DNA from 3 places in the Carnimonas bestiolae genome. Region 3 is predicted to be linked to each of the others. Evidence: predicted binding sites of a transcription regulator. Region 3 holds the regulator's gene; each other region holds the start of a gene.
What was found. Region 3 encodes PhoB, which activates phosphate uptake and scavenging genes when phosphate is short. Its sites were predicted from a motif close to TGTCATANNNNTGTCANA; they were not measured.
Positions count from the first base shown of each region.

Region 1: ppk1 (polyphosphate kinase 1) is a predicted target of PhoB. The motif match lies at 2,704-2,721, and genes of this name have one in related genera.
Region 2: R84865_RS00475 (phosphatase PAP2 family protein) is a predicted target of PhoB. The motif match lies at 4,816-4,833, and genes of this name have one in related genera.

Region 1 is NZ_JBPCZK010000014.1:13,354-23,834, reverse strand. It holds gene R84865_RS12810 (Ppx/GppA phosphatase family protein) at 1-620, opposite strand, end outside; gene ppk1 (polyphosphate kinase 1) at 617-2,665, opposite strand; gene R84865_RS12800 (inositol monophosphatase family protein) at 3,137-3,964, shown strand; gene R84865_RS12795 (hypothetical protein) at 3,961-4,326, shown strand; gene orn (oligoribonuclease) at 4,433-4,999, opposite strand; gene rsgA (small ribosomal subunit biogenesis GTPase RsgA) at 5,090-6,097, shown strand; gene R84865_RS12780 (tautomerase family protein) at 6,206-6,397, shown strand; gene R84865_RS12775 (2,3-butanediol dehydrogenase) at 6,723-7,775, shown strand; gene R84865_RS12770 (YnfA family protein) at 8,396-8,749, shown strand; gene R84865_RS12765 (MFS transporter) at 8,924-10,207, shown strand; gene R84865_RS12760 (hypothetical protein) at 10,276-10,481, opposite strand, start outside.
Region 2 is NZ_JBPCZK010000001.1:86,357-96,837, reverse strand. It holds gene aspS (aspartate--tRNA ligase) at 1-1,328, opposite strand, end outside; gene R84865_RS00490 (FmdB family zinc ribbon protein) at 1,541-1,783, opposite strand; gene R84865_RS00485 (D-2-hydroxyacid dehydrogenase) at 2,137-3,066, shown strand; gene mgtE (magnesium transporter) at 3,420-4,763, shown strand; gene R84865_RS00475 (phosphatase PAP2 family protein) at 4,918-5,514, shown strand; gene R84865_RS00470 (ribokinase) at 5,742-6,656, shown strand; gene R84865_RS00465 (nucleoside hydrolase) at 6,750-7,694, shown strand; gene R84865_RS00460 (LysR substrate-binding domain-containing protein) at 7,780-8,700, opposite strand; gene cls (cardiolipin synthase) at 8,972-10,396, opposite strand.
Region 3 is NZ_JBPCZK010000002.1:112,295-122,775, forward strand. It holds gene recG (ATP-dependent DNA helicase RecG) at 1-170, shown strand, start outside; gene R84865_RS03920 (hypothetical protein) at 785-1,840, shown strand; gene R84865_RS03925 (hypothetical protein) at 2,576-3,157, shown strand; gene R84865_RS03930 (VOC family protein) at 3,245-4,132, opposite strand; gene hmuQ (heme-degrading protein HmuQ) at 4,229-4,561, opposite strand; partial or broken gene R84865_RS03940 (HU family DNA-binding protein) at 4,819-5,118, opposite strand; gene ubiA (4-hydroxybenzoate octaprenyltransferase) at 5,698-6,585, shown strand; gene phoB (phosphate regulon transcriptional regulator PhoB) at 6,765-7,460, shown strand; gene phoR (phosphate regulon sensor histidine kinase PhoR) at 7,541-8,863, shown strand; gene R84865_RS03960 (N-acetylmuramoyl-L-alanine amidase) at 8,843-9,844, opposite strand; gene cysZ (sulfate transporter CysZ) at 9,927-10,481, opposite strand, start outside.

The DNA.
Region 1 (10,481 bases), on a different contig from region 3:
ACTGGCTTGAGCTCACCACACGCGGCGATGCAGGCCTTTTCGAACGCCTTGGCAGTAATCTCGCCGCTGTCAAAAAAGCGGTCGGTGAAAGAAACGCTGCCCATGCTGCGCGATGTCAGGAAATCGGTGACAAATCGATGACCCGAAATCATTTCGGTACTACCACCGCCAATATCGATCACCAGCCGCTGCTCGTGGGTGGGCGTCGTTTGCGCCACGCCCTGATAGATCAGGCGGGCTTCTTCACGGCCCGATATCGTCTCGATGGCGAAGGGCAAAAACTCGGCCGCGCGGGCGATAAATTCAGCGCGATTACTCGCTTCACGCAGGGCGTGTGTCGCCACCACCCGCACCTGCTCAGGCTGGAAACCAGCCAGCCGCTGAGCGCACAGACGCAGCGCATCAAGCCCGCGCTGCATGGCTTCATCGCTAAGCTCGCCGTCTTCGCCAAGGCCATTGGCCAGGTGCACGCGCTGCTTGAAGCGCAGCAGCGGCTGCAAATGCTGATCGATAACGCGCGCAGTAATCAGGTGAAAACTGTTGGAGCCAAGATCCAGTGCTGCAAACTGCGCCGGAGCCGCCTCTGGCTGGGGCGGCTCGGGAAGTACGTTGCTGCTCATGCTGTACCGCCAGCTTGTTTCAAATAATCATAAATCAACATCTGAGAGCGCACTTTTTTACGGTTGCCGCGAGGCTGGTAAGTATTCGATTGAGAAGCGTCGATAATGCGCGCTTTGGTGTTGTCTCGCCACTGTATTTCGAGAATATCCTTGACCTGCGCAGCAATCGCTGGCGAATTAAGCGGCGCGCTCACTTCGACACGCTGATCGAGGTTGCGTCCATACCAATCGGCCGACGAAATATAGGTACGCGGATCGCCATGGTTATGGAAGCAGAACACGCGTGCGTGCTCAAGGAAGCGATCCACAATACTGCGCACCTCGATATTATCGCTGATGCCCTTCACGCCCGGCCGCAGGCAGCACATGCCGCGCACAATCGCCCGTACGCTAACGCCCGCTTGGGAGGCGCGCTCCAGCGCGTGAATCAATCCTTCGTCAACCAGATTGTTGATCTTGAGGAAAATTTCCGCCTTTTTGCCACGCTCAGCCGCTTCGATCTCGCCCTCAATCAGCGCCATCAAGCCTGTCCGGGTAGACACTGGAGAGACCAGCAAATGGGTGAATGTGGGCACCTGATAGGGCTTCTCGAGATACTGAAACACGCGTTCAACGTCCGCGTTGATTTCGTCATCGGCAGTAAACAGACTGAAATCGGTGTAGATACGCGCCGTCTTCTCGTTGAAGTTACCCGTGCCAATATGGCAATAGCGCTTGATTCCCTGGTCTTCCTTGCGAGTAATCAGAATCAGCTTGGCGTGAACTTTCAGCCCCTGAATGCCAAAAATGACGCGCACGCCTTCCTGGGTCAGAAACTTGGCCCATTCGATATTGGCTTCTTCATCGAAGCGCGCCTGTAGCTCAACCATTACCGTCACTTTTTTGCCGTTACGCGCCGCATCCACCAGCGACTCGATGATCTGCGAATTACTGGCAACGCGATACAGGCAAATATTGATCGAACGTACCGCAGGATCGTAGGCCGCCTGCCGCACCAGTTCGGTCAGCTGCTCGAAGCGGTGATAGGGGTAATAAAGCAGAATGTCCTGAGACGCGATCGCTGCGAATACGTTGCGATGAGCCATGAATACCGGATGATTGAGGGCCTGCACCGGAGGATGCTGATAGGATTTTCGCCCCCAGTTGGGGAAGCTGACAAAATCACGCGTATTACGGTAGCGCCCGCCTGCCACTAGCGAATCGTTAGGCGCCATTTGGGTGTTGTCTACCAGAAAGTCGAGCATCGACTGCGGCATATCACCGTCGTACACCAAGCGTACTGCTTCGGCCTGCTCACGCTGACGAATCCCCTCTTCCATCAGCTCGAGTACGCTATGCTCGATATCGTGGGACAAGCGATATTCAGCATCACGCGTTAGCTTGAACTCATGGGCGCGCACCGTATCGAAGGGCACAATGCCGTCAAACAGCTCCTCAAGACACAGCGTAATCACGCTGTCGAGCAGCACGATGCGCTTATTACGCTTCTCATACTTGAACGGCAGCTTGATGAATCGAGGCAAACGGTCGCGGGGTAACTCTACCGCCGCGTAGCTGGCATGGCCCTGATGCATTAGCTCAACAAAGAAGTAGGTGGAATCCTCATTAACGATGTCGGTGATCGACGTCGATTCATTAATCAGTAGCGGCACTAGATAGCGCTTGATATCAAAGTGAAAGAAGCGCTTCAGCCACTCTTTCTCCTTGGTGGTAATCTGCTCTTCCTCGATTAGCATCATGTGCTTTTTGGCAAGCTCCCGACGTACCTCGAGATTGATGCTGTCGAACAGGGTTTGCTGCTCTACCACCTTCTGCTGAATATCAGCAAACAGTGCCTCAGCGGCGCGCCGTTGCTGCTTGTTGCACGCATCGGCCACCTTGCGCCGTACCTCTGCCACCCGCACGCTGAAAAACTCATCGGCGTTGTTGGAAAAAATACCTAGAAAATGCACTCGCTCAATGATGGGCACCCGACTATCTGCCGCTTCCTGCAGTACCCGCTCATTAAACGCCAGCCAGCTCAACTCCTTTGGGTATAACGACATCTCCACCGCCCTACATTAGCTCTATTATTTTTGTAACTTAAAACACTAATGTGACAGTCAGATAAATGGCGATCGCTGACTGCTGTAGCGCTGACACTCAGGGCACCTCCAATGCAGCCACAGGCTGACACCTAAAAGCCGCACGGCGTTGGTAAGACAGCGCGAACCGTTGGACAAACGCCTACCCATCGACCGGCAGTGGTAGCACGGCGGCCCGATGCTGCGCGGAGAGCAAGACGAAGGTGCGGGGCGCTATTCGTTAGACGCTAGCCCCCTCGGATTCTGCATGCACCGTTGACCCAAGGGATAAGCCCCGACGGGCGCAACACACAGCCGTCGTGGTGCTGAAAAGTAAACGAAGACCGCACCCTGAGAAGTGCGCGTTAACGCTTTTTCCAGCAGCACCAACTCCACGCAATCCTCGTGGTAAGCTGGTGACAACTATCAGCCACAGTTTTTTGCGAGGGTGACATGGCGTTTAGTGAAGAGCAGTTAAGCGAAGTTGCTGATATTCTCGAACAGGCGGGGCGTGCGATCGTGATGCCCTCTTTCGGCAAGCTGTCGGCGGCGGAGATTCGTGCCAAAACCAGTGCCATCGATCTGGTAACCGATGCCGACGAAGCCGCTGAGCGTTTCATCAGCGATGCGCTGCTGACCACCTTCGACAACGCTATGGTGATTGGTGAAGAAGCCGTAGCGCAGGGGCAGGCATCGCTGGACACGCTAATGCACGCGAAGCTGGCGTTCGTGATCGATCCGATTGACGGTACCCGTAACTATGCCTCAGCGACACCGCTGTTCGGCATTATGGTGGCGGTCATCGAAGCAGGGGAAGTTGCGGCGGGCATCATCTACGACCCGGTAACGGAGCGGCGCTATTGCGCGGTGAAAGGCCAGGGAGCCTGGGCACAGTGGCCCGATGGCAGCCGCCACCCGCTGCAGGTGGCGAAGCCGGTCGCGCTCGAAGACACCGAAATGCTGATCTCGACCGGACACCTCGACGAGCCGCTGAAGAGTCAGGTGAACGCGCGTCTGGGGCGCTTTAGCGCGGTGTCGATGCTGCTATGTGCCGCTCACGAATACCGGCTGCTGGCGGAGGGCTACCGCCACGCCTCGTTCTATCGCAAGCTAATGCCGTGGGATCACGCCGCTGGCTGGCTGATTCATCAGGAAGCAGGCGGCTACTCAGCGCACTTTGACGGCTCGCCATACCGCCTCGACAACCTGGCGGGCGGCTTGATTTGCGCCCCGGACCAGGCCAGTTGGGAAGCACTTCGGGAGGCATTGATAGCGCCGTGACGATGCACCGGTGGGCACTGCTGACGCTGCTCGCGCTGCCTCTGGCATGCGTTGCGGCGCCAATCGACTTGAGCGTACCCGGCCCTGACTTTGCGGCCGAGGCGCACAAGTACGGCAGCCACTCGGAACACCCCACAGCGCTTAACGACAACAATCCTGAGCTGATCTCGCAACCGCCCAAGCAGCGCGGTGTCGATGTGCACGGCGGCCTTGAGGCCGGCTACATGACCGGCAGCCACGGTGCCTCAGGCCATTACACCGCTGGCCACGTTCACCTTGACCGCGGCAACACCCGCGTCACGTTGGGCTTCAGCGAGTCGAAGCTGAACGGCGGCGATTGGGATAACCGGCGCGACAGGTAAGCACGCTTTCGCAGCAGCGGCGCAGCGATACCTGACACGCGACTTGCATTGGCTGAATCGCCACCGAATGCCTAGAGGCAGGGATGCCGCTCGAATGCGCTACCGACTAGAGCGCCAGCAAATGCTCGCGGTAGTAGCGCAATTCCTCGATGGATTCGCGAATATCGTCGAGCGCCTGATGCGTCGCGCGCTTCTTGAAGCCCTCGAGAATGCCAGGCTTCCAGCGTTTCGCCAACTCTTTCAGCGTTGAGACATCGAGATTGCGGTAGTGGAAGAACTCAGCCAGCTGCGGCATTTCGCTCTGCATAAAGCGGCGATCCTGATGCACGCTGTTACCGCACAGCGGCGATTTTCCTGGCCCGATGTGCTGGCTCAGAAATTCAATGGTCAGACGCTCAGCCTCGGCGGTATCCACGCGGCTATTGCGCACGCGCTCAATCAGCCCTGACTCGCCATGGGTACGGGTGTTCCATTCATCCATCGCATCCAGCAGTTGATCGTCCTGATGCACCGCGATCACCGGCCCCTCGGCAATCACATTGAGGTTGCCATCGGTCACGATGGTGGCCACCTCGATAATGCGATTAACGCTAGGATCGAGACCGGTCATTTCCAAATCAATCCACCCAAGCCGATCGTCGGCCGGGTTGATTCCTTCTGCTGCGTGCGGCATTAACACTTCTCCACCAAATCAGGATAACCGCACAAGAGTAAACCTGTAGAATGGCAGGTCAAGCAAGCCACCATTTTAGCCAGAGGACGCATGAGCGGACGCAAACTCACTCGCCAGCAGCAGCGGCGCATTGATCGTATTCAGGCCGAACGCAATCGGCGCGCTGCCAGTCAGGAGGCGCGCGAACAGCAGAAGCTGGAATCAGGCGAGTTCGGCCCTGAGCAGCGCGGTCGCGTGATCGCTCATTTTGGCAAAAGCCTGGATGTCGAAAGCGAGCGCGGCAGCGTGCATCGCTGCCATTTACGCGCCAATCTCGAGTCGCTGGTGAGCGGGGATAACGTTAGCTGGCGCGAAGGCGACGATGGCAGCGGTGTAGTGGTGGCGCGCCTGCCGCGCAGCTCAACGCTGGAGCGCCCCACCTTTCAGGGCGTGCTCAAGCCGGTGGCGGCCAACCTTGATCGCATCATGATCGTGTTCGCAGTGGAGCCAGCGCCGCACGCCAATCTGATCGACCGCTACCTGGTCGCGGCCGAAGAAACCGGTATTCAGCCGGCACTGGTGCTTAACAAGATCGACCTGCTGAGCGATCGCGACTCTTCTACCCTAGCGCTGCTCGAGCGGTACCAAGGGCTTGGCTATGAAGTTATCGAAGCTTCTATTTCTGCCGCGGGCGGGCTTGATGCGCTGCGCGACTCGCTCAAGGGCCACATCGCTGTTTTCGTGGGGCAATCGGGAGTAGGCAAATCGTCGCTCATCCAGGCACTGCTGCCCAACGAAGCACTGCGCGTTGGCGAGCTTTCCAGCGACACTCGCAAAGGCACCCACACCACCACCACCGCGCGCCTGTACCATTTTCCCGACGGCGGTGATCTGATCGATTCCCCCGGCATTCGCGAGTTTGGCCTGGGGCATCTCGATGAAACCGCCATCGCCGACGGCTTTGTCGAGTTTCGTCCCTATCTTGGCTACTGCCGCTTCCGCAACTGCCGTCATGTAAACGAGCCCGGCTGTGCGCTGCTCGAGGCCGTCGACAGTGAAGAGATCAGCGCCGAGCGCTTCGCCAGCTTCCGCCGCATTGTGGCCGATCCGGAGCGTTAGCAGAGCGGATATGCTCTACACTCAACGTAGCGCGCTTAGTACACGTTCGGCGTGCTCAATGGCTGAGAAACACTCTCTGCCGCCCTTCTCTCTTCTAGCGAGGTCATCATGCCTATTGTTACCGTCCAGCAGTTCCCGCGCAGCACCGAACAAAAACGCGAACTGGCGCATCGCATTACTGCCGCCTTTGTCGATACCTGTCAGGTACCAGCGGAGGCAGTGCAGGTGTTCTTTCAGGAAAGCGACGGTGAGAACTATGCCAAGGGCGGTGTGCTAGGCGTTGATCTGCCGAAGCGCTGAGTACGATAACGCGGTGCCGTCGGGAGTACGCTGAGCCTGGCGCTTGGTGTGCCAAATGATGCGATCAGTACGCCGCTTGGTGGCGCGGCTTCGGCACCTTGTTCTATCAGTGCACACAACGCGACATAAGGGGAATTGAGCCGCACTCGGTTAAGGCGGACAATAGCAGGCAGTTGCACTGTAGCAGCATCGGGCACCCTCAGGTTGGGTGGGTGACCCGCTATTTTGTCAGATAACCGAATTTTCGCGAGCGGCAGTGCTGGGCCGTGATGCGATCCGTGAGGGGGACACGTTTGAACCTGAACCTGTTCTAGGACCCTCAATAATGCAAGCACTTAGATGGCATAACACCAAAGACATTCGATTGGATGAGGTTGAAACACCCAGCGTTGCGCCAGGCCGCGTCAAGATCAAAATCAAGTGGTGCGGTATTTGCGGCACCGATCTGCACGAATACCTGGCAGGCCCCATTTTCATTCCGGTCGGTACTCCCCACCCGCTCACCGGTGATAAAGCTCCGGTAATTCTCGGCCACGAGTTTGCCGGTGAAATCGTCGAAGTAGGCGACGGCGTTAGCGATTACCGCGTTGGCGACCGTGTCACCGTCGAACCTATCATTAACGATCCTGATTCCAAAGCGAGTCGCCAGGGGCTTTATAACCTGTGCGACAAGATGGGCTTTTATGGGTTGGCAGGCATGGGCGGCGGTTTTTCCGAATATGCTTCGGTGCCGGCCTCCATGCTGCATCGGTTGCCCGATAGCGTTAGCTACCAGCAAGGTGCACTGGCCGAGCCTGCTTCGGTCGCAGTACATGCGGTACGCCAGAGTCGCTTCAAAATGGGCAATAAGGCCGCGGTATTCGGCGCTGGCCCGATAGGTCTGTTGGTGATCGAAGCACTTAAGGCCGCTGGCGCTCAGGAGATTTACGCGGTTGAGCTGTCGCCGCAGCGTCGCGAGCGTGCCGCCGCCCTGGGGGCTAAGGTCATCGACCCTGCGCAGGTCGATGCGGTAGAAGAGATTATCGCCCGCACCGACGGCGGCGTGGATGTCGCCTATGAAGTTACCGGCGTACCCAAGGTGCTCGAGCAGAGCATCGACTGCGTGCGCATTCAGGGCGAAACCATGATCGTTAGCGTCTGGGAAGGCGACGCACCGATTCTGCCCAACAATGTACTGATGAAAGAGAGCCATATCACCGGCATTATTGGCTATCGCAACGTCTTCCCCGCCACCCTCGCACTGATGGAGCAGGGGTACTTCAAGGTCGAAGACTTCGTGACCAAAAAGGTCGCGCTCGCCAATGTGATTGAAGAAGGCTTCGAAACACTGCTGAAAGAAAAGGATCAGGTAAAAATTCTGGTCTCTCCCGAGCAGTAATCAGCGCTCTCTCCCCTTGCCTAGCGATACCAACGGCAAGGGGCAGCATGGCCTGCCTCTAGCGGGCATCGATATACCCCAACGCGAACAGGCGCGGCTTGCTGCCAGCGCCTGTTTTGTATTTGGCAGGGCAGTCGTCCCATTCGCGCCGACATCGCTGTCCCCTCGGTGCCTGCAGATAAGCAAGCTTCTCGATAATGCCGAGAATGTCGCCGAAACCCCGTTGCTATCGCTTAACGAGCGAAGATAAACCTGATAAAGGTGGGCTTATTTCCACCACGCTGGCTGTTCGGGTGATGCATTGCCCATATCGTTCGCTCCTGCTCCTGCTCCTGCTCCTGCTCCTGCTGATACCATCGCAAAGGCACTCGCCGGAATAATAGGCGCAAGGTGATTGGTCACTAGCATTGCCTGCGACAAATGAACGAGAACGCTAAAGGTAGCTATTTTAAGGCGCGCTTTTTCGTCTGCTGTCGCTTATCTTTGATTTAACACGCTAATGCACCCTGCCTGCGCTGAGTAACGTAGCAAGCGCAAGTGTGCGCCACCACCTATCGTTTCGCTACAGGCCTTTCTCTAGCTCAGGGCCACCGGCGTTTAACAACGGAGCATTCCCTTCTATGGCCCTGTCGCTAAACGGCATCACTCAGATTGCCGTCACCTTTCTACTTTTTGCGCTTACCGCGGTGCTAGAAATTGTTGGCTGCTATTTGCCGTGGCTGTGGCTACGTCAGGGCGGTAGCGTTTGGCTACTGCTGCCGGCTGCCGTTTGCCTTGCGTTATTCGCATGGTTACTCACTCTGCACCCCGACGCCGCAGGCCGAACCTACGCCATTTACGGCGGCATCTACATCGTGGTGGCGCTACTGTGGCTATGGTGGGTCGATGGCATCAAGCCGAGCGGCTGGGATGTCACCGGCGCAATCGTTGCCCTGATTGGCGTGGCGATTATCGCACTTGCGCCACGCGCATAGCGCTCGCTCTTTTCGTTCGCCCATAACGAATAATATCGCCAGCGGCTGGTGCTAAAACAGCGACTCATACAAAGCCGAGCGGCAATCCGCTACACTGGGGCCATCAACGCAGCGCCAGCGCGGTGCGTTGTGTTCTAAACAACGCTTCCGCCCGTCTTCTTCAGAGCCGTTCTTGTGTCCAGCAGTACCTCTTCTTCGATCTCAGCCCCGCGCGTAACCCCTCGCGACGTGATTGCTGTGGCTGCTGGCGCGGCAGTCGAATTCTTCGACTTCAGCGTTTACGCAACCTTTTCGGTCATGATCGGCCACGCCTTTTTCCCCTCACAAAGCGCGGTGGCCAGCCTGCTGCTGTCGCTATCGGTGTTTGGACTCGGATTTTTGGTGCGACCGCTGGGGGCGCTACTGATTGGCAGCTATGCCGATAAGGCGGGCCGCAAGCCAGCCATGCTACTGACCATGGTGCTAATGGCCGTGGGTACCGGCGGTTTGGTGGTACTGCCTGACTACGCCACGCTAGGCATTGCGGCGCCCATTCTGCTAGTGCTGGTCAGAATGATCCAAGGCTTGGCGTGGGGCGGTGAAGCAGGGCCAGCCACCACCTTTATCATGGAAGCGGCTCCCCCCCACCGTCGCGGGCTCTTTACCAGCTGGCAGATTGTGGCGCAGGGGGCGGCGGGCGTCAGCGCAGGCGCCATCGGCTATCTGCTTAGCGTGGTGCTCAGCGATGATCAGCTCGCCAGTTGGGGCTGGCGAATCCCCTTCGCTTGTGGACTGTTGATCCTGCCGATTTCGATCTACTTGCGCCGCCATCTGCGCGACACCCTAGCGCCCCACTGCGACAGCACCATGACGTCGCAGCGTGCCTTGATCAAACGCGTATTCAGTCAGCATTCACGCTGGGTGGTAGTGGGCATCCTGATTATTTCAGGCAGTACTATTTCCCAGTACTTCCTCAACTACATGGCTACCTACGCGCTGCACGAGCTGCACTATCCCACCCGCGTCGCGATGCTGTCGCCGCTGCTGATTGGGATTGGCGTGATGGTGTTTTCGCTGGTGGGCGGATGGATGGCCGACCGCTACGGCCGTGTGCCGACCATTGTAGTGCCGCGCCTGCTGCTAACGCTGGCGATATGGCCGGGGCTGGTGCTTATCAATCGGATGCACAGTGAGGGGCTATTCTTCTGCATTGTGGCGCTCTTTACCGCACTGCAGTGCATCAGCGGCGCAGGCCTTTTGGTGGCGGTGTGCGAAGTGTTTCCGCAGCAGATTCGTGCGACCGGCTTTTCGCTGGTGTACGCGCTGGGGATTACCCTGTTCGGCGGCAGTGCTCAGCTGATTTTCTCATGGTTGAGCGAAGCTACCGGCGATCCGGTTAGCCCGGCGTGGTACCTGATTGCGACCAACATCCTGTGCATGCTGGCCGCGCTTACCTTAAAAAGAAAGCCGCGCCAGTAAAGGCGCGGCCGATGGAAAGCGACTGAGGCAGCGCTTTCGGCAACCATGGAAATCAGGCGCAGGACTACTTACAGCCCGACACCGAACGACCCTAGCCCCAAACCGACGCCGCCGCCCCATCCGTGATGGGTTCCGTAGCCCACCGTGGGATAGACCTGCACGCGGCGAGCACCGTCATAAAGCGAGGGTGAGCGACGCTCGGGGGCCTGGCGGCTATCAAATACAGGACTGTTGGCGGCATCTTCCGTAATCGCTTTTTCATGCGCGCGCTGTT
Region 2 (10,481 bases), on a different contig from region 3:
TTGCCTGCGTCGTCGACTTCGAACATCGGGAAATCAACCACCCACAGCGGCGCCCACTCACAGGTATACAGGTTGAGGTCTTCACCCAGCTTGGAACGCAGCGCACCAAGCGCATCGTTAACGATGCTGGTCTTGTCGGCGCCGAAGAAGATGATATCGCCGTCCTGGGCATCGACGCGATCAAGCAGCGTTTCGATGATGCCATCCATGAACTTGACAATGGGTGACTGCAGCCCTTCGAGGCCTTTGGCACGTTCATTGACCTTGATCCAAGCCAGTCCCTTGGCACCGTAAACACTGACGAACTGGGTATAGTCGTCGATCTGCTTGCGTGACAGGCTGGCACCGCCGCTCACCTTCAGTGCGGCGACACGACCGTTGTCAGCGTTGGCTGGCGCTGAGAATACCTTGAAGTCGACATCGGCCATCAGGTCTGAAACGTCGACCAGCTCGAGCGGAATACGCAGGTCGGGCTTGTCAGAGCCGTAGCGGGACATCGCTTCCGAGTATGGCATGTGCGGGAACTCGGGAAGCTCGACGTCGATCACGTCCTTGAACAGCGTGCGCGTCATCTGCTCGGTAATCGACATGATGTGCGTTTCATCGATAAACGAGGCTTCGATGTCGATCTGAGTGAACTCAGGCTGACGATCCGCGCGCAGGTCTTCGTCACGGAAACATTTGACGATCTGGTAGTAGCGATCGATACCGCCAACCATCAGCAGCTGCTTGAACAGCTGCGGCGACTGCGGCAAGGCATAGAAGCTACCGGGATAGACGCGGCTGGGCACCAGGTAATCACGAGCGCCTTCTGGCGTAGCACGCGTTAGCGTGGGTGTTTCGATATCGAGGAAGCCGTTGTCTTCAAGGAAGGCTCGCACGCTGTGAGTAGCGCGAGAGCGCAGCCGCAGACGTTCAATCATTTCAGGGCGACGCAGATCGATATAGCGATACTTCAGGCGTACGTCCTCGCCCACTTTGACGTGTTCATCGAGGGGGAACGGCGGCGTCTGAGCGGTATTGAGCACTTCTACCTGCTTGGCGAGCACTTCCACCATACCGGTAGGCTTGTCGGGATTCTGCGTACCTTCAGGACGCATCCGCACGCGGCCTTCAATTTTCAGCACGTATTCACTGCGCGCGCGATCAGCGTTGGCAAATGCGTCGGGGGTGTCGGGATCAACGACCACCTGAGCCACACCGTCACGATCCCGCAAATCGAGGAAGATGACGCCGCCGTGATCACGACGACGGTGGACCCACCCACACAGGGTCACGTGCTGGTCGACCAGACCTTCGTTCAACTGGCCGCAATAGTGGCTGCGCATGTTATTTCCTATTACCGAGACATTGATCGAGGCTGCCCGCCTCTTATACGTATATGTTACCAGATATAGCGATGCAGGAGTGGCTGCTTCCTGCGAAGCGGCTTGCGCTAAGCGTTGAACGTGTCGCTGCTTCGCGACCTGTCCCGCTTGGTGTGCAAGACGCCATTTGAATCAGATTAGCGCCGGCCACCAGCACCGGCGCTGTGTATAAGCTAGTCGTTACTCTTGCCAGTCGCGGGCGCCCCGCTGTCGCTGGCCAGATTGTGCTTGCCCGAGGTTTTGAAGTCGGTCTCGTACCAGCCACTACCGGCAAGGCGGAAACCGGGCGCCGACACCATGCGCTGCAGTGCAGAATGGTGGCACTCGGGGCATTCACTTAGCGGAGCAGCGTTCATGCGCTGCAGTTTTTCTACATGATGACCGCAATCGCGGCATTCATATTCATAAATAGGCATGATCTTGTACCTGAACACTGATTAACGATCGCGTCGTTCAGCCATCCGGCGATTCCACGCGTGTGCGGGGGACATCACTGCGCCTCGCACGCCGAGCACTTATATAAGGGCGATCAGTCGAGATTCTACCCCTTGCCCGTGTCAGACGCAGTAGCCTGGCCGGCACGTCGCAATGTGCACTGGTTCGGCGCATGAAGGGTTAGCCTGACCACTCACGCGGCGCCGGGCGCACCTTTACCCCGCAGATGCCCTGGCATGGCAAGGCAGGTGGCGAAAGCAGTTGCATCGTTCAAGCCGTGCATTATAGCGTGTTGCGACCAGTGACGGGCAAGCCTAAACAGAGGGAAGCAGTAATGAGAGCGGTGATTCTGGATCTCGATACCATGGGCGAAGGCATCAGCCTGGAACCATTGAAAGCGTGTGGCATAGAGCTGAGCCAATGGCCCGCGACCTCGCCAGACCAAGTGAAAGAGCGCATCGCCGATGCCGAGATCATCATCACTAACAAGGTGGTGATCAGCGCCGAGGCCATCAACGACGCCAATAAACTGTCGCTGATTTGTGTATTGGCAACGGGCACCAACAACATTGACATGCAGGCCGCAGAGACGGCAGGAGTAGCGGTCAAAAATGTTACCGCTTACGGCACGCCAAGCATTTCGCAGCACACCTTCGGATTGATTATTGCGCTTGCCAATCGCCTTAAACAGGTAGACCGCGACATGACCGACGGCGCATGGCAGCGCAGCACGACCATTTCGGCGTTCCTCCACCCCATGACGCAACTGGCGGGCAAGCAACTGACGATTGTCGGCAGTGGCGAGCTTGGCCGCGCCGTGGCGAGATTGGCCGAGGCCTTTGGCATGCAGGTAGTGTTTGCGGCGCGCCCGGGCAACAGCAATGATTCAAGGCCATCGTTACATGAGGTCTTGCCCAACACCGATGTGCTGAGCCTGCACTGCCCGTTAACCGAAGCTACCAAAGGGCTGATTAATGCTGACAACCTGCCGCTGCTGAAACCAGGTGCCCTGCTCGTCAACTGCGCGCGCGGCGGCGTTATCAATGAAGTCGATGCGCTTGAAGCGTTGCGCAGCGGCCAACTGGGGGGACTAGCCGTCGACGTGCTGCCGGAAGAGCCGCCTCATGGTGGTCATCCGCTGCTGGACGCACTCAGTGAAAACCTGAATCTGCTGGTCACCCCCCATATCGCCTGGGGAACGCTGGAAGCGCGTCAGCGCGTGATCGAACTGACCGCCGAAAACATTAATCACCACTTAAATTGATCGGGTATTAACGGTAAGCCCATGGGGGAAAACAGCGGCGTAACTGTAGCGATTGGGCTTCCCATAAGGGATTTCCAGCTGTTTTAGAGATAAATGCGCCGCTGCATAATTGTGTTGACGTAAAAGGTCTATACGACTAATGTTCGACCGCCTTCTCTACGGGCGAAACAAGAGACTTTTCTCAATGGACCCTCATAGGCGTAGCCCCGACTTCGCGGTCATTTGCTGCTCCCCCAGACATATCGCTACCACGCCGTAGCCACTCCGCACTGCGAGTGGGTTGATCGAAACGATCCTGCCCTCCCGCAATCGAGTGCCTGTGCGCAGTGGCAGCGCGCAGGAGAACACTCACCATGAACTTCAAAGAACTCCTCCCTGACGTACGCGACGCCATCGAGCATGGCGACGACGCGCGTCTTGATGCCTTGTTCAGCGAAGCACGCAGCGCTGATATTGCGGAGGTCATTTCTCATGAGGATGACGACACCGCGCTACGCGTTCTCGAAAGGCTACCGCTTGAGCGTCGCGGCAAGGTATTTTCGTACCTGCCCGAAGGCTATCAGCGCGACATCGCCAGTGAGTTGGACGACGCTAAACTAGCCCAACTGTTCGTGCAGATGGAGCCCGACGATATCGCTGACGTACTGAACTTCTTCCCGCCGGCACGTCGCGAAACCATCCTGCGTCGTGTGGCCAGCAGCGAACGTGCCGAAATTCGCCATCTCGCCAGCTATGACGAAGGCACCGCGGGCGCGATGATGACCACCGATTACGTGGCAGTATCGCAGCACCTAACGGTATCGGAAGCCCTTTCCAAGGTACGTCAGACGGCGCCGGACGCAGAAACCATCTATCAGATTTACTTCCTCGATGACGCGCTGCGCTTAACCGGCACCATGTCGTTGCGGCAGCTGATTCTGGCCGACCCTCAGGCGACGCTAGAGTCGGTGATGATTTCCGATGTCATCTCGGTGGAGGTTGAAACTCCGCAGGAAGAAGTTGCCAAGGCGATTTCCCGCTACGATTTGCTGGCGTTGCCGGTGGTTAACCCCGAGCGAGTGCTGGTGGGCATTGTGACTTACGATGACGCGATGGACGTGGTAGAGCGGGAAACCACCGACGACTTCCACAAGTCGGGGAGTGTTGGCTCGCTGGTACGCGGTATCGGTCGCTCCAGCCTCTTCCACCTCTATAAAAGCCGCGTGTTCTGGCTGGTACTGCTGGTGTTCGGCAACCTCTTTTCAGGGGCCGGCATCGCGCACTTCGAAGACACCATCTCTGCACACGTAGCGTTGGTATTCTTCCTGCCGCTATTGATAGGCAGTGGCGGTAACGCTGGCTCTCAGGCAGCAACGCTGATGGTGCGCGGGCTTGGCACCGGCGAAGTTAACATTCGTGACTGGACGCGCTTGCTGGGTCGCGAAGTGCTGGTATCGGCGCTGCTGGGTATCACCATGGCGATCGCCATCTCACCGATCAGTGCGTTTCGCGGTGGCTTCGGCGTTTCGGAAGTAGTCGCCATTAGCATGGTGGTGATCGTGGTGTGCGGTAGCCTGTTGGGCATGTCGCTGCCGTTCCTGCTGGATCGCCTCAAGGTCGACCCCGCTACCGCCAGTGCGCCGCTAGTGGCTACGCTGTGCGACTGCTGTGGCGTGCTGATTTACTTCTCCATCGCCTCGATGATGCTAAGTCTGTAACGCTGCTCGGCCTGCCAAAGTGATCAGTGCGCGATGCAATAAATGCGTCTATTGTTACTCAACAATGACAATTTTAATGGCATCAATGAAGTAAACTGATCACTTTTGGTGTCTCTTAAACATCACCCTTGATGTGACAAACGACAGGCCGTGAATGGAAGCGCTCAACCTTTACCTCTTTTCTCTTATTAACGCGACGCCGCAAAGTCCACACTGGCTGCTTGGCCTTGCCAACGTATTAGCGGTATACGCCATCTTTCTGGTGCCAGTGGTGCTGGTGATCGGCTGGCTGCGCCGCGACGAAGCCAGACACCGCCTGATGCTGGCAGCACTGATCGCATGTGGAGTGGCGCTTGCCATCAACGGGGTTATTGGTCTGCTGTGGTTCCATCCGCGGCCGTTCGTAATGCCGGTTGGCCACACCTTCCTGCATCACTCTGCAGATGCTTCCTTCCCAAGCGACCACATGACCATTGCCATGACAGTCGCGCTCAGCCTGCTAATGGCCCGCGAAACGCGCGCCATGGGGGCGATCATGTTCGCCATTGCGCTGGCAGTCGGCTGGTCACGCATTTATCTGGGCGTGCACTTCCCCATCGATATGATCGGCGGTGCGCTAGTCGCGCTGTTTGGGGCGAGCGTCGCTCATCTTACCAAGCGTCTTTATATCAGGCCGCTTTACCGGCTTTTGCGCGGCTTTCACCGCCGCCTGTTTGCGGTGCTTATTCGACGGGGCTGGATGTCGCGCTAAAAAACGCTATCCGCCATATCAACCGCCCGACTGCCTACGCAGCGGGCGGTTTTATTTGTGTGAAGCATTGCTAATGGCCCGCGAATGTCCACTATGCGTGCCACCTATCTCCTCGTTGTTCTGACCTTTACTACCTTCACGGCTTAACTAATCGTTTGGGAGCGTACCGAAGATGACCGCCACCGTGGTACTCTTCGCGAAGATTTCCTGAAGCGGAACGACGCAAGATGATTTACAACTTCGGCTCGATCAACATCGACAACGTGTATCGCGTGCCCCACCTGGTAACGCCGGGCGAAACCCTTGCCAGCCTCTCCTATTCTCAGGTCTTGGGCGGCAAGGGATCGAACCAAAGCCTGGCGCTGGCTCGCGCCGGCGCACAGGTCAGCCATATAGGTGCCATCGCGCGCGGCGATGGCTGGATTAGCGAGCTCCTAACAGAGTCCGGTGTCGATACCAGCTATTTGGCGCAACTGGATGATGTTGCCAGTGGTCACGCCGTTATCCAGATCGACAATAACGCCGAAAATTGCATCGTGCTGTATGCCGGTGCCAATCACGCGGTGCCGTCGCAGGTGATTGATGATGCGCTCAGCGCAGCCAAGCCCGGCGACTGGCTGCTGGCGCAAAATGAGTGCGGTGATCTATCCGCCCTGCTCGACAAGGCGCTGGATAAAAATCTCAGCATTGCGCTCAACCCTGCGCCCATGAGCGAGGCGATTGCGACCCTGCCACTCAACCGATTGGCCGTGCTGTGCGTCAATCGTGGTGAGGCGGTAGCGCTGCTCGACGCTCTGAACGCGCGCCCGAACACCGATGCCAGTGATGCCTTGCTAACCGCGTTAATGGCGCAATTCCCTGAGCCTGAAATCATTCTTACCCTAGGCAGCGAAGGCGTCCTTTATGGTCATCGCGACGACCGCATTGAACAATCGGTCTTCAGCGTAGATGCACAGGACACAACTGCCGCTGGCGATACCTTTGTCGGCTACTATCTGGCGGCACGGGTTGCGGGGCTTGGCGCAGCGGAGGCACTAACGCGCGCGCGCGCAGCATCGGCGCTATGTGTGCAGGCGTCCGGCGCTTCGAGCAGCATTCCAACGTACGATAAAGTGGATCGCTTCCTTGAGCAGCACGGCTAGCGCATTCGGCAGCACCACGTCACTGGCAAGGCTAGATTCGCCAACGAGATTCTAACTGCTTCGCCCATGAAGCATGTTTCTATGGGAGCTTTAATGTCCATTCCGATTATTTTTGATACCGACCCTGGCGTCGATGACGCGCAAGCAATCGCCATTATCATGGCTGATCCCGACATCGAGGTGGTCGGTCTAACCACCACCTTCGGTAATGTGCATGTCGAGACCGCAACCCGCAATGCGCTACTGCTAACCGAGCTGGCCGGGCAGACGATTCCAGTGGCGCAAGGCGCTGCTGCACCGCTGGTGAAGAAGCCGTTCCCGGTGCCCGACTGGATTCATGGGGCCGATGGTTTGGGCAATCAGCAGTTGCCTAGCGTTACTGGCCATGCCGTTGATACCACCGCTGCTGAATTCATTATCGAAGAAACCCGCAAACGCCCCGGTGAAATTACCCTGGTAGCGGTGGGCCCACTGGGTAATCTGGCGACTGCCCTGCAGTTGGACCCGAGCGTGAAGGATCGCGTAAAACGCGTGGTGGTGATGGGCGGCTCGATAGCCAAAGGCGGCAACGTTACTCCGGTAGCCGAAGCGAACATATTCTCGGACCCCCACGCGGCGGCGCGCGTGCTAACGGCGGGCTGGTCGCTAACGATGGTGGGGCTCGATGTCACCCTTAACACCGTGATCGAACCCGAGCGGATGCAGCGCATTGCCGCTAAACAGGGCGAGCTTGGCCCGGTATTGCAGCGCAGCTACGACTTCTACGCCGAGTTTTATCGCAATGCCATTCAGCTCGATGGCTGCTGCCCTCACGATAGCGTGGCCGTAACCTGGTTGCGCCACCCAGAGCTATTTACCACCCAACGCGGCTATTTGAGCGTGGTGACCGAGGGCCCCGCCGAAGGTCAAACCATCTTTGCTGCCGAAGATCGTGAAACTCCCGACCAACGTTGGCAGCAAGGCGGACTGGTGGATGTCTGCGTTGATGTCGATGGGCGTGCGGCCGTTGATTGGATGGAAAGCGTGCTAGTACGATAACTAGCGTCGCAATATAGCGATACGCCCAAAAAAGCCGTGACGCCCAGCGATGGGTATCACGGCTTTTTGATGCAGAGGCAACGCATCAGGCCTTCAGCATATCCCTCGGCAGTTTCTGCAAGCGACGCCACAGCTGCTCTACGCCAGGCTTGTGTACCAGTGAGCAGCGATAAAGCCGCACTTCCAACGGGATATCCCACTGACCGTCGCCCGCGCGCACTAGACGCCCTGCCTGCATGTCGTCGCGGGCGCTGAAATCGGGAATCCACGCTACGCCGCTGCCCTGCACCGCCATTGCCTTTAGCCCTTCCGCCATCGCCGTTTCGTAAACGGTGCGGAGTCGGCGGCGCACAGGGTTATTCTTGAGCATGGTGTTCACGCTTCGCCCCAGCAGCGCATCGCTGGTGTAGGCGAGATAAGGCACATCGCCGCTGTCGCTGTCGAGCCGGTAAAGCGGCGCGCCTTCTTCGTTTGGCACCGAAACCGGAATCATTCGCGCATGCCCGATCGAGAACGAGGGAAAAACCTCGCTGTCGAGCTGCATATTGGCGTCAGGATCGTAATACGCCAGCATCAGATCGCAGTTGCCTTCGCGCAGCAGGCGAATCGCATCACCCACGTTCATTGCCAGTAGCCGAGTAGGTAATTCCCCTACGCCCTTCTGCAAGCGCGAAATCCACTTGGGATAGAAAGCGAGTGCCAACGAGTGCGCAGCCGCCACGTCGAGCTTTTCATTGGCGCTCTCAAGGCCGCGCAGGTGATGAATGCACTCATTGAGCTGCCCGACCAAATTTCGCGCCGTAATCAAGAACAGCTGGCCTTCAGCGGTCAGGCTAACCGGCGTGGTCGAGCGATCGACCAGTTGCGCCCCTACCGCCTGTTCCAGCGAACGAATGCGGCGGCTGAACGCGGGCTGAGTGACATAGCGCTTGCGCGCGGCTGCGGAAAAACTACGCGCAGCAGCGAGCGCTACTAAATCTTCCAGCCACTTGGTTTCCAAATTCATTTATTCACTCGCTCACCGCTGCTTCCAAAAAATACTGTCGCTGCTAACAATAAGCGTATTAAGGACAGATCGGTACCGTTTGCGATGGGTATTTAGGCCAAATGCCTTGCTAGTAGACATCGAATGAAGCCCTGCCCGTTTCGCGCGAACGGTTGTGTGACCGGCGGATGCGCTGTGCTGGCTGGCCCAGAAGCACGGCATCCGTGATAAGCGCAAACGGGACTTAAAGACAACCGGCCACACTGTGTGACTTCCCTTGCCGCTGCCTTTGCTACTGTATCGGTGCCAGCAAATAGGCCGCTCGCGACATTAATTTACGCCAGATCGGACGATCGGTAATTTCACTGATATCGACGCAGCGGCTATTGGCAAAGTCGTTGCTAAGCATCGCTTCTACTTCGGCAGCAAAGCGATGATCGATCACATAGCCGGTAATCTCGAAGTTTAGCCGGAACGAGCGGTTATCGAGGTTTACCGTGCCCACCGCTGCGGTGTGGTCGTCAATCAGCATCACCTTCTGATGCAAGAATCCTGGTTGGTAGCGATAAATTCCTACACCCGCGCGAATCATCTCGCCGAGGAACGAAAACGCGGACAGGTAGACCAGCAAATGATCGGGGCGCTCGGGAATCATGATGCGCACTTCCACCCCACGCAGCGCCGCCAGCTTAAGTGCATCCTGAACGCTTTGGTCTGGCACGAAATAGGGGCTGGTGATCCAGATACGGCGCTTGGCGGTATGGATGGCGTTCTGCACCAATAGGCTGGCGGTATCGATACGATCTGCCGGTCCAGAGGGAACGATAATCACGTGCTGATCGTCTTGAGGTGCCTGCTGCGGCTGCCATTCAAGCGCTAGAACATCGCCGGTGGCCCAATACCAGTCTTCCCAGAAGGCCGCCTGAAGCCCCAGCACCGAAGGTCCAATCAGCGACATATGGGTGTCGCGCCACGCTCCGACACTGCGCTTTTCTCCCAGATATTCATCGCCAACGTTAAGACCGCCCACCCAGCCTTGACGACCATCCACCACCATCAGCTTACGATGATTGCGGAAGTTAACCTGAAAGCGATGCCGCCAGCCCCGCGATGAGCCAAACGGGGTGACTTCGACGCCCGCCGAGCGCAGCTCGGTGAAAAAGCGCTCTGGCATTTGATGGCTGCCGATTTCATCGTAGATAAAGCAGACGCGCACGCCACGTGCCGCGCAGGCTTTCATTTGCTGCTGCAATGCTCGCCCGAGGCGGTCGTGGCGAATAATGAAGAACTGGATCAGCACATATTCCTCGGCATCTACCATGCCCTGAAACATGCTGTCGAAGGCGGAGGTGCCGTCGATTAATAGCTCAACCTGATTGCCGCTGGTCAGCGGCATCATTGCCAACCGCTCTACCGCCCTTACACGGCCGTTATGAGTATGCAGATGAGGTAGAAATGGCGTAAAGCGCTCTGCCACACCTTCCAGAGCATCGCGCAATTCGTTCTCACGCTCTTCACGCGCACTGACATAACCGTAAAAGCGCGGCCGTCCAAGAATCCAGAATGCCGGAAGCGCCACATAGGGGAAGGTAATCAGCGAGATAATCCACGCGATGGCCCCCTGCGAGGTGCGGCTCGACATAAGTGCGCGCATGGCCGAGGCAAAGCCCAGAACATGCACCACTAGGATGAATAACCCGCCGATAATTGCCGTCATGCACTTCCAGCCGCTGTAAATCGTGCTGCACTGACAGCAGCCGAACAAATATGCCTAGAGGATAACCGAGCTGCTGGCTGGAATC
Region 3 (10,481 bases):
GCCAGACCGGCTTGCTCGGCATGAAGATCGCCGACCTTACCCGCGACCGCGACCTTCTCGATCCGGTTCACCGCCTCAGTGCAACGCTGATGCAGCAGCAGCCAGAACACGCCACCCCGCTCATTCGTCGCTGGTTGGGCGAAGAAGCCAACCAATACGCCGTGGTGTGAGCTGCACCTACTGCCCCACGCACACCCATCACAGCTCTAGCGTGCCGCGGATATGGCTCCGCGTGGTTCCGCCTACCCACACGTGGTCTGATGCAACATCACCTTTCGCGCTCATTCTTGTTTGCAACCTACACAGTGAGACACTGAGCATCCAAGCGCCTCATGATCAATAATTAAAAACGCTATAGATAACAATACACTAGATCATTTATCAGAATATCAGATCCCCATAAATTAATTTTTTTGGCACCAAACAATAAAAATGTTGACGTACATGGAGTTTACACATCATATGTATAAGTGATCTGATTCGTGAGGCCCCATAGCTGTTAATGCCTAAACAATAAAAATCAATAAAGAGGAATTTTATGGCTACTTATCAATTCGTTATGTCTCCTGATATGCCGAGCGGTGGCTTCTGGCAAAAATCCGAGGTGGGATAAGACGGTCAGCTGATTGTTACACCAATAGCACCCACAATATTTCCGCCAGACCTCGGTTCCGGAGGGGCCTCCCCAGAGAGTGGTAGCGGGACTCCTGGTAGTTCTGGAGGCTCAAATAACGACAGTGATCTCAACGTCGTAATTAAAGCCGATGCGGAAACACTTGACAATATGAAGAATATTACCCATATATCGGCGGAACTATTCAGCAATAAATTATCTCCCGATGAGCTAAACGCATTACACAAATCTGGTGATAAATTTGGAATAGTAAGTAGTGCCTTTGATTTCGTCTCGAGTGTTAATGATTTGATCGCTGAGGGAAACGATTTCAATCATTCCATCGCCTATCAAGCTACAATCATGACACTAACTGCCGCTGCGTCATTCGGTTTAACTAGCATGGTATTCGGTACAGGCGCTGTTACTATACCTGCAGTTATAGGAGGTATTATCGTTTATGATTCAATCGACTATGTGTTAAGCGACAGTGGAATTAAAGAGAAAATGAAAGAATTATTCTCAATAAATGGGGAGGTTAAAGATAGCTTTTCCGAGTATGACGTATATGCCCTTTCATATGATATGATTCATAATCCAGATAAATATTCAGAGAGTCGATTTGCTATTGAAAGCGTCGTGAACTCTGTTTTTAGAGAGCAGGGAGAATACTCCATCACCCTCAATCAGATTCTAACTGAGGGCAATGAGGAAACATTATTTGAAATGCAAAAAGATGGGGTTTTTGTAAATTTGACTAACATTAATGATTTTTCAATTGTGAGAGGCGGTGGTTTCACTGGAACAGGGCCTGAAATTAGATTATTAAGCTACTCAGACCACGCTAATTCTGTAGAGGGAGTGTCTCAAGATGAGCTAAATTCTATATTCGGAAATAATAATATTGAGAAATACTATTTTGAGTATATTGATGATAAGGCGCCGGGGCTTGAAAAAGGACCGCATACTTTAATTACCACTACTGATGATTTAATGTTTGAACTTGATGTAGATGGTAATGGAGACGGTGACTATCTTTTTTCCTTTAAAAATACTGAGTTGAAGTATACCGCAGGAAGGGGTGGAGGACCGATGGATCCCTTTGGCCCAGATTTTCAAGTAAAGTCTGATGCGGAAGATACCCAGCTCTCCAGCGCCCCGTCCGAGGGTTCCTTTGCTCAAATTACCGGTAGTATCTCAAACGCTGCTACCGATTATATACAATGACGAGAAGTAGAGGACTTTATGCTAGAGCAAGGGCTGAATAGCAGTTTTAGAAAAATGGACAATGGAGACATCGTTTACCTTGGACAATGGTGGGGTCCGGAGTACCTGGTGTCCGAAAAAGATCGCGATGAAATAAATAAGCTTAATAAACTAGCGATTCTATCGGGACCTTGTATCGCGGCTCTCGGTCACTATCATGATTCTTTTTGGACAATAATAGTGGCAGGTATCCTTGTGTCGGTAATTTTATATTTTAAGTATAAAAACATCGTCAAAAAATTGAGCGTATCACCCTATCCCAAGCATTCCTTTACCTCACGACTCAAGGATTATTGCCGAAATGTTTCGTGGGTATTGCTGTCATTTTCTCTAGCTATTCTTTCATTGATAAACTTTTTTTGCATTAGAAAAATGGTCTCTGATGGATATGACGATGTAGCAGGAATATGTGTATTTTTACTATTTCTGATAATGGAAATCTATTTTTTACTCATCCTAGCATACAAAGTTCTAAGTTGCTTTAGGCAACGCTTCTCTTGAAAAGAACACTCAGCGGATAGTGGTATCTGCTTATTTCCCCTCTCTTGGTATAAGCCGGTGAGATATAGTGATATGTACCGATTTGATGATAGCGCACAGATACTTTTAGCTATTTTGATGAAGGGCTCTATTGCTGTGGATATAACATCCTAATGGCCTAGAAACCATTTCGAAAAACGAAAAAGGTCTTCGACCATGTTGTTCTACAAGCAAATATCACGCATGGAAGGTAGCCGGTTCCGTACCATGGAAAACGGCGATGTGGTTTTTTGCGCGCATTTTTATAGGGGAACGGAGTATCTGGTTACCCCCGAACAGGTGAGCTACTTCACGACATTGAAGATGACGTGTTGGTGCTTGATGATTCCAGGATTTGTATTGGGAGGCATCGCAGGCCGGAATTACGCCACTTATCCTTGGATGCTTATATTATTTGGTATTGCACTGGTAATAGGCATGATGTGGTATGCTAAGCGATATAACGCCATGGTTAAAACGCTGACGCCTTCGCCCTATCCAGAATTGACGCTATTACAGCGCATCACGCGACGAATCGACCATATACCGGGAAGCTTGCTCGCGATATGTGCGGTTGGTTCGTTGCTCACCTCCGCGCTTTTCTTTTTTATTATAACTCACAGAGCATCAAGCGAAGCTACGTCTACCGCGGGCGTGTGGGTGTTATTTCTTTATTGTGTGTTGATGACGATTTTTGGCTTTTCGCTACTAGCTTATAAATCACGCAGTTGGTTGAGAAAGCGTCGTGAAACATCTTGATGCGCGACCCTTTAATTCGCCGCTGGTTGGGCGAAGAAGCCAACCAATACGCCGTGGTGTGAGCGATATCGCAAGTTGCCCGCCGCCCTACCACAGGCAATCTTCGCACTGTTCGAACCTTAACAGCGTGTTCCCCAGCACTACGGCAGGCACTTCTGCCGCGAGAGAGGAAATGCGTTCGAACGCCACGTCGTTGCGCTGCCATCCTTGGATGGCGGCTTCAAGATCAGTGGTTTCCAGTGAGATGGCAACCACTCTGGGCGGTGAGGCCGCTATGCTGCCAAGGCTGGGAAGCCTTGCACTCGCTTGAGCAGGGCTAACCAGCCAGATATCTGCCTTGTCGGTGGCAATGTGATAGCCGCCATCCACGGCGCTAATGCGATCTTCGCCGTGGATGATGCGAAAAAAGTGGATATCGCGCTCCAACTCATCGCTGACGTACCACAGTGCCGAGACTCGATAAACGCCATTAGGATGTTCAGGAAAATAACCGTTGGGGCGCAATAGCTCGGGATGAAGCTGCTGACACAAGAATTGGGTAAGAAAAGGCTGCGCGGGGTCATGGAGGAAATCGAGAATAACGCCTGAGTCGAACAGCTCGCCATTGTCGTTACGTGCCTGCCACTCGAAGGTAATCGGCGACCACGGAGCGAACCCCTGTGCTTCGATCAGAGCATGGTCATGCTCCATATCCTTACTATGCAGCGCGACCATCGCAACGCCGCCGCCCATTCTGTTGCGTGCCTCAATCAAGCGGGCGAAGCGAAAACCGTTGGCATCGCCGAAGCCAGCCAATGCCGGACGCGTAATGGCGATCAGCTCGATGAACGTATCGCCGAAGAGAATCAGCTCATTTTCGGTACCCCAAGGATGCACATAATGAATGCCTCCCAGAAATCCCAGAGCATTGGCCTGCGTTCGTGCTGATGCTAAATCGGATACAGCTACTACCGGATGATCCACGCCAAAACTCATTGCTGGTCCTCGTCGTTGTGCTCAGCGCTGGCCCATTCCCGCTAATGGACAGAGGGCGGCGCAAGATCTACAGCGGCAATTCATGTTAAAGCGTCGCTATTCAGTGCTATCAGCCTTCACCGTTTGCAGCGATTCGAATCCCTCGAACTCGGGTGGCCCCAGATAAATGGCTTCGCGGTTCACCTTCCCAGCATTCGCGTGCGCAGCACGGAACGCATCCGAACGCGTCCAGCCAATAAAGTCATCGTGAGAACGCCAGATCGTATGCGATGCATACAGTACGTGATCGTCACGCTCTGGGCCGCGCAGCAGATTAAACTCCACAAAACCGGGCAACGTCTGCAAATGCGTTTCGCGCTCCAGCCAGATTTTTTCGAACGCATCGGTGGATTCGGGACGTACCTTGAAACGATTCATCGCGATATACATGTGGATAACGCTCCTGAGCGCAGATTCGTTGGAGTGTGGATAACAAATACCAGAAAATTCACTCACTTATCCAGTAAAGCGAATAAATTCGGTGACGCCAATCGTGACTATCAGGAAACGCCGCCAATACGCGGAGGGATATTCAGGAGGGAAAGTAACGCAGCACTACCGGGGTAGGCAGAGGATCGGCGCTCGGAAGGGAGAAGACAGCACGCTGATGGTGAAGCCTGAAATGCGAGCGCCGACTGAAAGATGCCTTACTTCACAGCATCTTTAAGGCCTTTACCAGCCTTGAAGCTAACGTTTTTGCTGGCAGGAATCTTCAGTTCAGCGCCAGTCTGTGGGTTCTTGCCGGTACGTGCCGCACGCTCGCGTACGGTGAAAGAGCCAAAGCCAACCAGGCTGACGTCTTCACCTTTGGAAACGCTGGAAGTGATTTCGTCGAGGATGACGTTCAGGACCTGACCTGCCTTTTCTTTGGAAAGATCTGCTTTTTCTGCAATGGCAGCGGCGAGTTCTGGTTTACGCATAGTTATCTCCTGGGTATGCCTTGAATGGCATGTTTGCCGGCTGGACCGGACATTTTTATAAGGACCGACGTGTTCCCATCAATCCTCGGCCAGATACTTCAGGCCCGATTGAATACGCAACGGCAACTTTACCACCTATTTGCGTATCCGGTTTTTCGATTACCTAATGGCAAATTGCCGCAGCCCGCACGACAACCCGCATAAAGGCGGCAATGTCATGCTAGCAACACTCATCGCGTATGCCTAGGGCTATTGGTAGTAGGGCTGTACTTTCATAAGCGGGCAAACCACTTATTGATGAGGGCCCAATTTTACCTTAAGCACATTATTGCCAACTAATCGTCTAAATAAAGCGTAAACCAAGCGGCAATCACGTCGTGCGACCCCGCAATCTTTGAAACGCAGAACCGCGCCCAATAGGGGAGCTGGCTACACGCCGCTACCCATTCAGAGAGTATGGTGCTGCCACCTTATCACGGCGCCGGTGGGGCCTGAGATAACGTGGCGATGCCCGCTGAACGAAGCCAAACGAACGCCGGCCAGCGTCTGCACGGCCGCGGGTGGCGATGGTACACTGCCGGTCTACTTGTTATCCGTTGAGCCGTCATGACTGCTAACTCTGCACCTTGGCAACGTATCTGCCACCGTCTTCCCGACTTCATGCGCCTGATGCGCCTGGATCGCCCGATCGGCACCTGGCTGCTGATGTGGCCCACCATGAGCGCCTTATGGCTGGCTTCAGACGGACTGCCGCCGCTGTCGCTGCTGCTTATTTTTATTGCGGGTGTTTACTGCATGCGCGCGGCGGGCTGTGTCATCAACGACTTCGCCGATCGCAAGCTCGACGGGCACGTCAAACGCACCAAAGAACGCCCTCTGGCGACCGGGCGAATTGCCTCGTGGGAGGCACTGCTACTGTTTTTGGGCCTGGTCGTAGTGGCTTTCGTGCTGGTGTGCTTTACCAACGCCTCCACGGTGCTGCTGTCGTTCGTTGCGGTGGCGCTGGCGGCCTGTTACCCCTTCATGAAGCGCTATACTCATCTGCCGCAAGTAGTGCTAGGCGCCGCCTACAGTTGGGGCATTCCGATGGCGTTTATGGCCGTTAATCAGACCATACCCACTGCCGCCTGGTGGCTGTTCATCGCCAACGTGGTATGGACGCTGATGTACGACACCGAATACGCCATGGTCGATCGCGACGACGATCTCAACGTCGGTATCAAATCTACTGCCATCCTATTTGGCCGCATGGACCTGGCCGTTTTGGCACTACTGAAAGTGATTGTGCTGGTGCTGCTGGCTGGGCTGGGCGTGCACTTCATGCTGGGAGCGTTCTTCTGGCTGGCGCTACTGGGCATACTGGCGCTGTTTGTTTACCAGCAATACCTGACCCGCCAACGCGAACGAGATGATTGCTTCAAGGCGTTTCTCAATAACCATTGGGTGGGCGTGCTGCTATTCAGCGGCGTAGTGCTGGCACTGTGGCCCGTGTAGCGAGTTGTATAAACACGCCAACCGCGCTGTGCGAACGAAGTGAAAAACTCCCGCGGGGCTGTCACCATTCTGTCACTACTTTGCGTTTGAATTGTCATGCAAACGCCACAAAGCGGCATTTGCTTATCAATAGCGAACTCCACGAATCCGCTACCTCATGGTGATGAGATTAAGCTGACATGACTCAAACCGTATTGATCGTAGATGACGAACCTTCCATTCGCGATATGATTGCTATTTCCTTGGAGATGGCCGACTTTCGCGTTCTTGAGGCGGAAAACGCGCAGAAGGCGCTGGCGCTGGCCGTTGATGAGCGTCCCGACCTGATTCTGCTCGATTGGATGATGCCGGGCACCAGTGGTGTAGAACTTGCGCGTCGTTTGAAGCGCGAGGAAACCACCAAGGAAATCCCCATCATTTTGCTGACCGCCAAAAGCGAAGAAGACAACAAGGTGCAGGGGCTGGAGGCAGGCGCCGACGATTACATCACCAAGCCCTTCTCGCCTCGTGAACTGATTGCTCGCATGCGTGCGGTACTGCGCCGCGCCACGCCGGCCAGCCAGAGCATCCTCGAAGTTGACGGGCTGTCAGTTAACATCGACAGCAAACGCGTAAGCATCGACGGCGAGCCAATCGATATGGGCCCGACCGAGTACCGACTGCTGGCGTTCTTTATTTCCCATCAGGAACGCGCCTATTCGCGCGCACAGTTGCTCGACCAGGTATGGGGCGCTTCTGTTTACGTTGAAGAACGCACCGTTGATGTTCACATTCGTCGCTTGCGTAAAGCACTCGGTGAAAAACACGACTACCTTATTCAGACCGTTCGCGGCACCGGGTATCGATTCTCACACCAGCGCTCTCGCGCAGTATGAGGCACGCCTGAGAGGCCGCACGCTAAACCACTCACTGCCCAACGCAGTACGCTGTATAACCGCTGAGGGCCAAATGAGAGATGGCAGTGCATCGCTGGATTCGTGAACTACTGATTCTGCTACTCACAACGCTATTGGGCATCGCTGTCGCTAGCCTGTGGCATCAGTGGCTGGCAGGCGTTGCCGTTGCGCTGGCGATCTACCTTGCGTACAGCCTGCTGCAACTGTGGCGACTCGATCGCTGGGCAAAGCACCCTGATCGCGCGCTACCGCCCCATGCGCCCGCTCAGTGGGGCGCCGTATTCGATCACCTTTACCGCTATCAGCGCAAACAGCGCCGACGCCAGGAGCAACTGCGCCAGGTGATTGGTCGCTTCGACCGGCTGTCGGAAGCACTGAGCGACGGTATGGTGGTGATTACTCAGCGCGACACGCTGGATAACTGGAACGCCGCCGCTGGCCGCTTGCTCGGTTTCAAATACCCTCACGACCGCAGCCAGCATGTGACTAACCTGCTGCGCCACCCACTGTTTGTCGAATACTTTGCCACCGGCAACTTCGACGACCCCTTAGTGATCAAATCCCCCACTGACGAATCGCGCTGGTTGCAATTCCAGATCATCACCTACGGCAACAATGAGCGTTTGATGGTGGTCCGCGATATCACGCGCTTGCAGCGTTTGCAGGAGATGCGACGCGACTTTGTCGCCAATGTGTCGCACGAACTGCGCACCCCGCTAACGGTGTTCACCGGTTATCTCGAGCCCTTGGCCGCGCACGCCGACACGCTACTGCCACCGCGCATGTCGAAGGGTGTCGAGCAAATGCAGCAGCAGGCCAACAGAATGCGGCATTTGATTGACGACTTGCTAATGCTGTCGCGCCTTGAGAACGAGCAAACGCTCTCGCCACTAACGCCGGTTAACGTTACCAGCCTGATGCAGCGCGCCTACGAAGATGGCGTCGCGCTGTCACAGGGCCGTCAGCATCTTACCCTCACGCTCGACAGCGACAAGCAGTTACTGGGTGATGAAGAGCAACTCAGAAGCGCTGTAACGAATCTGGTCAGTAACGCCGTGCGCTATGCGGGAGATAACCGCAACATTACGCTGAGCTGGAATGAAACAGCTGCCGGGGAAGGACGCCTGAGCATTGCAGATGACGGCGAGGGCATTGATAGCCACCACCTTGCACGCTTGACCGAGCGCTTTTACCGCGTCGATAAAGGCCGCTCAAGCGCTACCGGAGGCACTGGCCTGGGCCTGGCGATCGTCAAGCACGTGATGCTGCGCCACCAGGGTGAACTCGATATAGAATCGACCCTCGGCAGGGGCTCATGCTTCACGCTGAGCTTCCCAGCACAGCGCTTGCATCAAGATGACTCAGTGTTGCGAGAGCAGTAGCGCAGCCTGCCGCGGGCTACGATATTTGCTGACCAGCGCAAACAGAATCGCAGCGGTTTCAGCATCGTAAGTGCCATCGTAGCGAGTGGGCCTGAAATGCATCTGGAAACTGGCCAATACGCGTTTGGTTGACTGGTCAAAATCACCGCTTGCGGTAATGTCGTAGCCGTAGCTGGCCAATGCACGCTGCAACTGCGCGACCGTTGGCAGTCGTGCGTTAAAGCGCTGGCGGTAGTAAGCCACCGTGCTCGCCTCAGGCCACGCGCCTATGCCTGCCTGCGCCAACCGCTGCCACGGGAAGAACGGACCCGGATCGAGCTTGCGCCCCGGTGCGATATCAGAGTGCCCCACCACGTGGGTCGGATCGATGTGGTAGCGCGTCACAATATCCTTGGCCAGCGCGGTTACCAGCGCCACCTGCGACATCGAGAAAGGTGAAAACACCATTCCATCCCGCGTTTGCTTGAAGCCCATGTTGACGATTTCGATACCAATAGAGGTGTCGTTCAGCCCCTTCTTGCCATCCCAACTACTGCGCCCCGCATGCCAGGCGCGCTTCGATTCGTCCGCCAATTGCATCACCACCGGCTGGCCCTGATAACGCCCTGGCTGCTCTAGCACTAAATAATGCACGCCCACCGTGTTGCCTTTGAGCGCATCAATGGAGCGTTGATCGTTTTCAGCAGTGTAGTGAATGACCAGCGTTTGAATTCGCTCGTTGGCCCCTTGAGTATGCAGCGAGTGATCGACACGGTAGCCGTTACGACGCTCCAACTGGCGTCCTTCGCTTGCCGAATAGATCTTGCTGGCGTGACGATCCTGTACCACCGGCACATCGCTGGTCAGCGCCTTGGCAGCCGTTGCGTTTACCGCCGCTGCTGGCTGAGCGGCTTCGGGGCGCGGCTTGTTACCGGCACAGCCTGCGATTAGCGCTACCACCGCGAGGATGCCTGAAAGGCGAATAACCGACTGCTTTATCATGAGTGTTTCCAGATGAAGTGCTGCATACAGCAAAACGTTGGGCATCCCCCAACAAAAGGCGACAACTTAATCATTCAAGTTGCTAATGGTGATGCTCTACCGCCTTGCCAGGCAAGGTCTCGTTAAGCAAACGATAATGATCACGCCACAAAATAACGCCCGCCGCCACTGCGCCCGGCATCACGAACAGGTTAACCACAGGAATCCAGATCAGTACGCTAACGGCACCGCCAAACGACAGCGTGCGAAAGCGCTTCGCCTGCAATAGCTCACGCATGCGAGCGACGCTAACGCCATGAGCATCCATGGTGTAGTCGAGATACTCGGCTGCCAGGCTCCAGGCCGAAAACACCAGCCATAAAAACGGCGTAATCACGTTAATGCCCGGCACAAATCCCAATATCAGCAGCACCAGCATGCGCGGCACCACATGACGCAGCTTTTGCAGTTCGCGTATCACGCCATCCAGCGACTGCCGCCACAGGCTGCGTGAATCCTCGGCGGGCGGCTCGCCCAAATGGCGCTCGACGGCTTCTACCAGAAAGCCATAGAACGGCGACGCGAGTAAGTTCACCATCACGGTGAAGGTATAGAGCGCCGGCACAATCAGCGCCAACACAAACAGCGGCAGCAATAG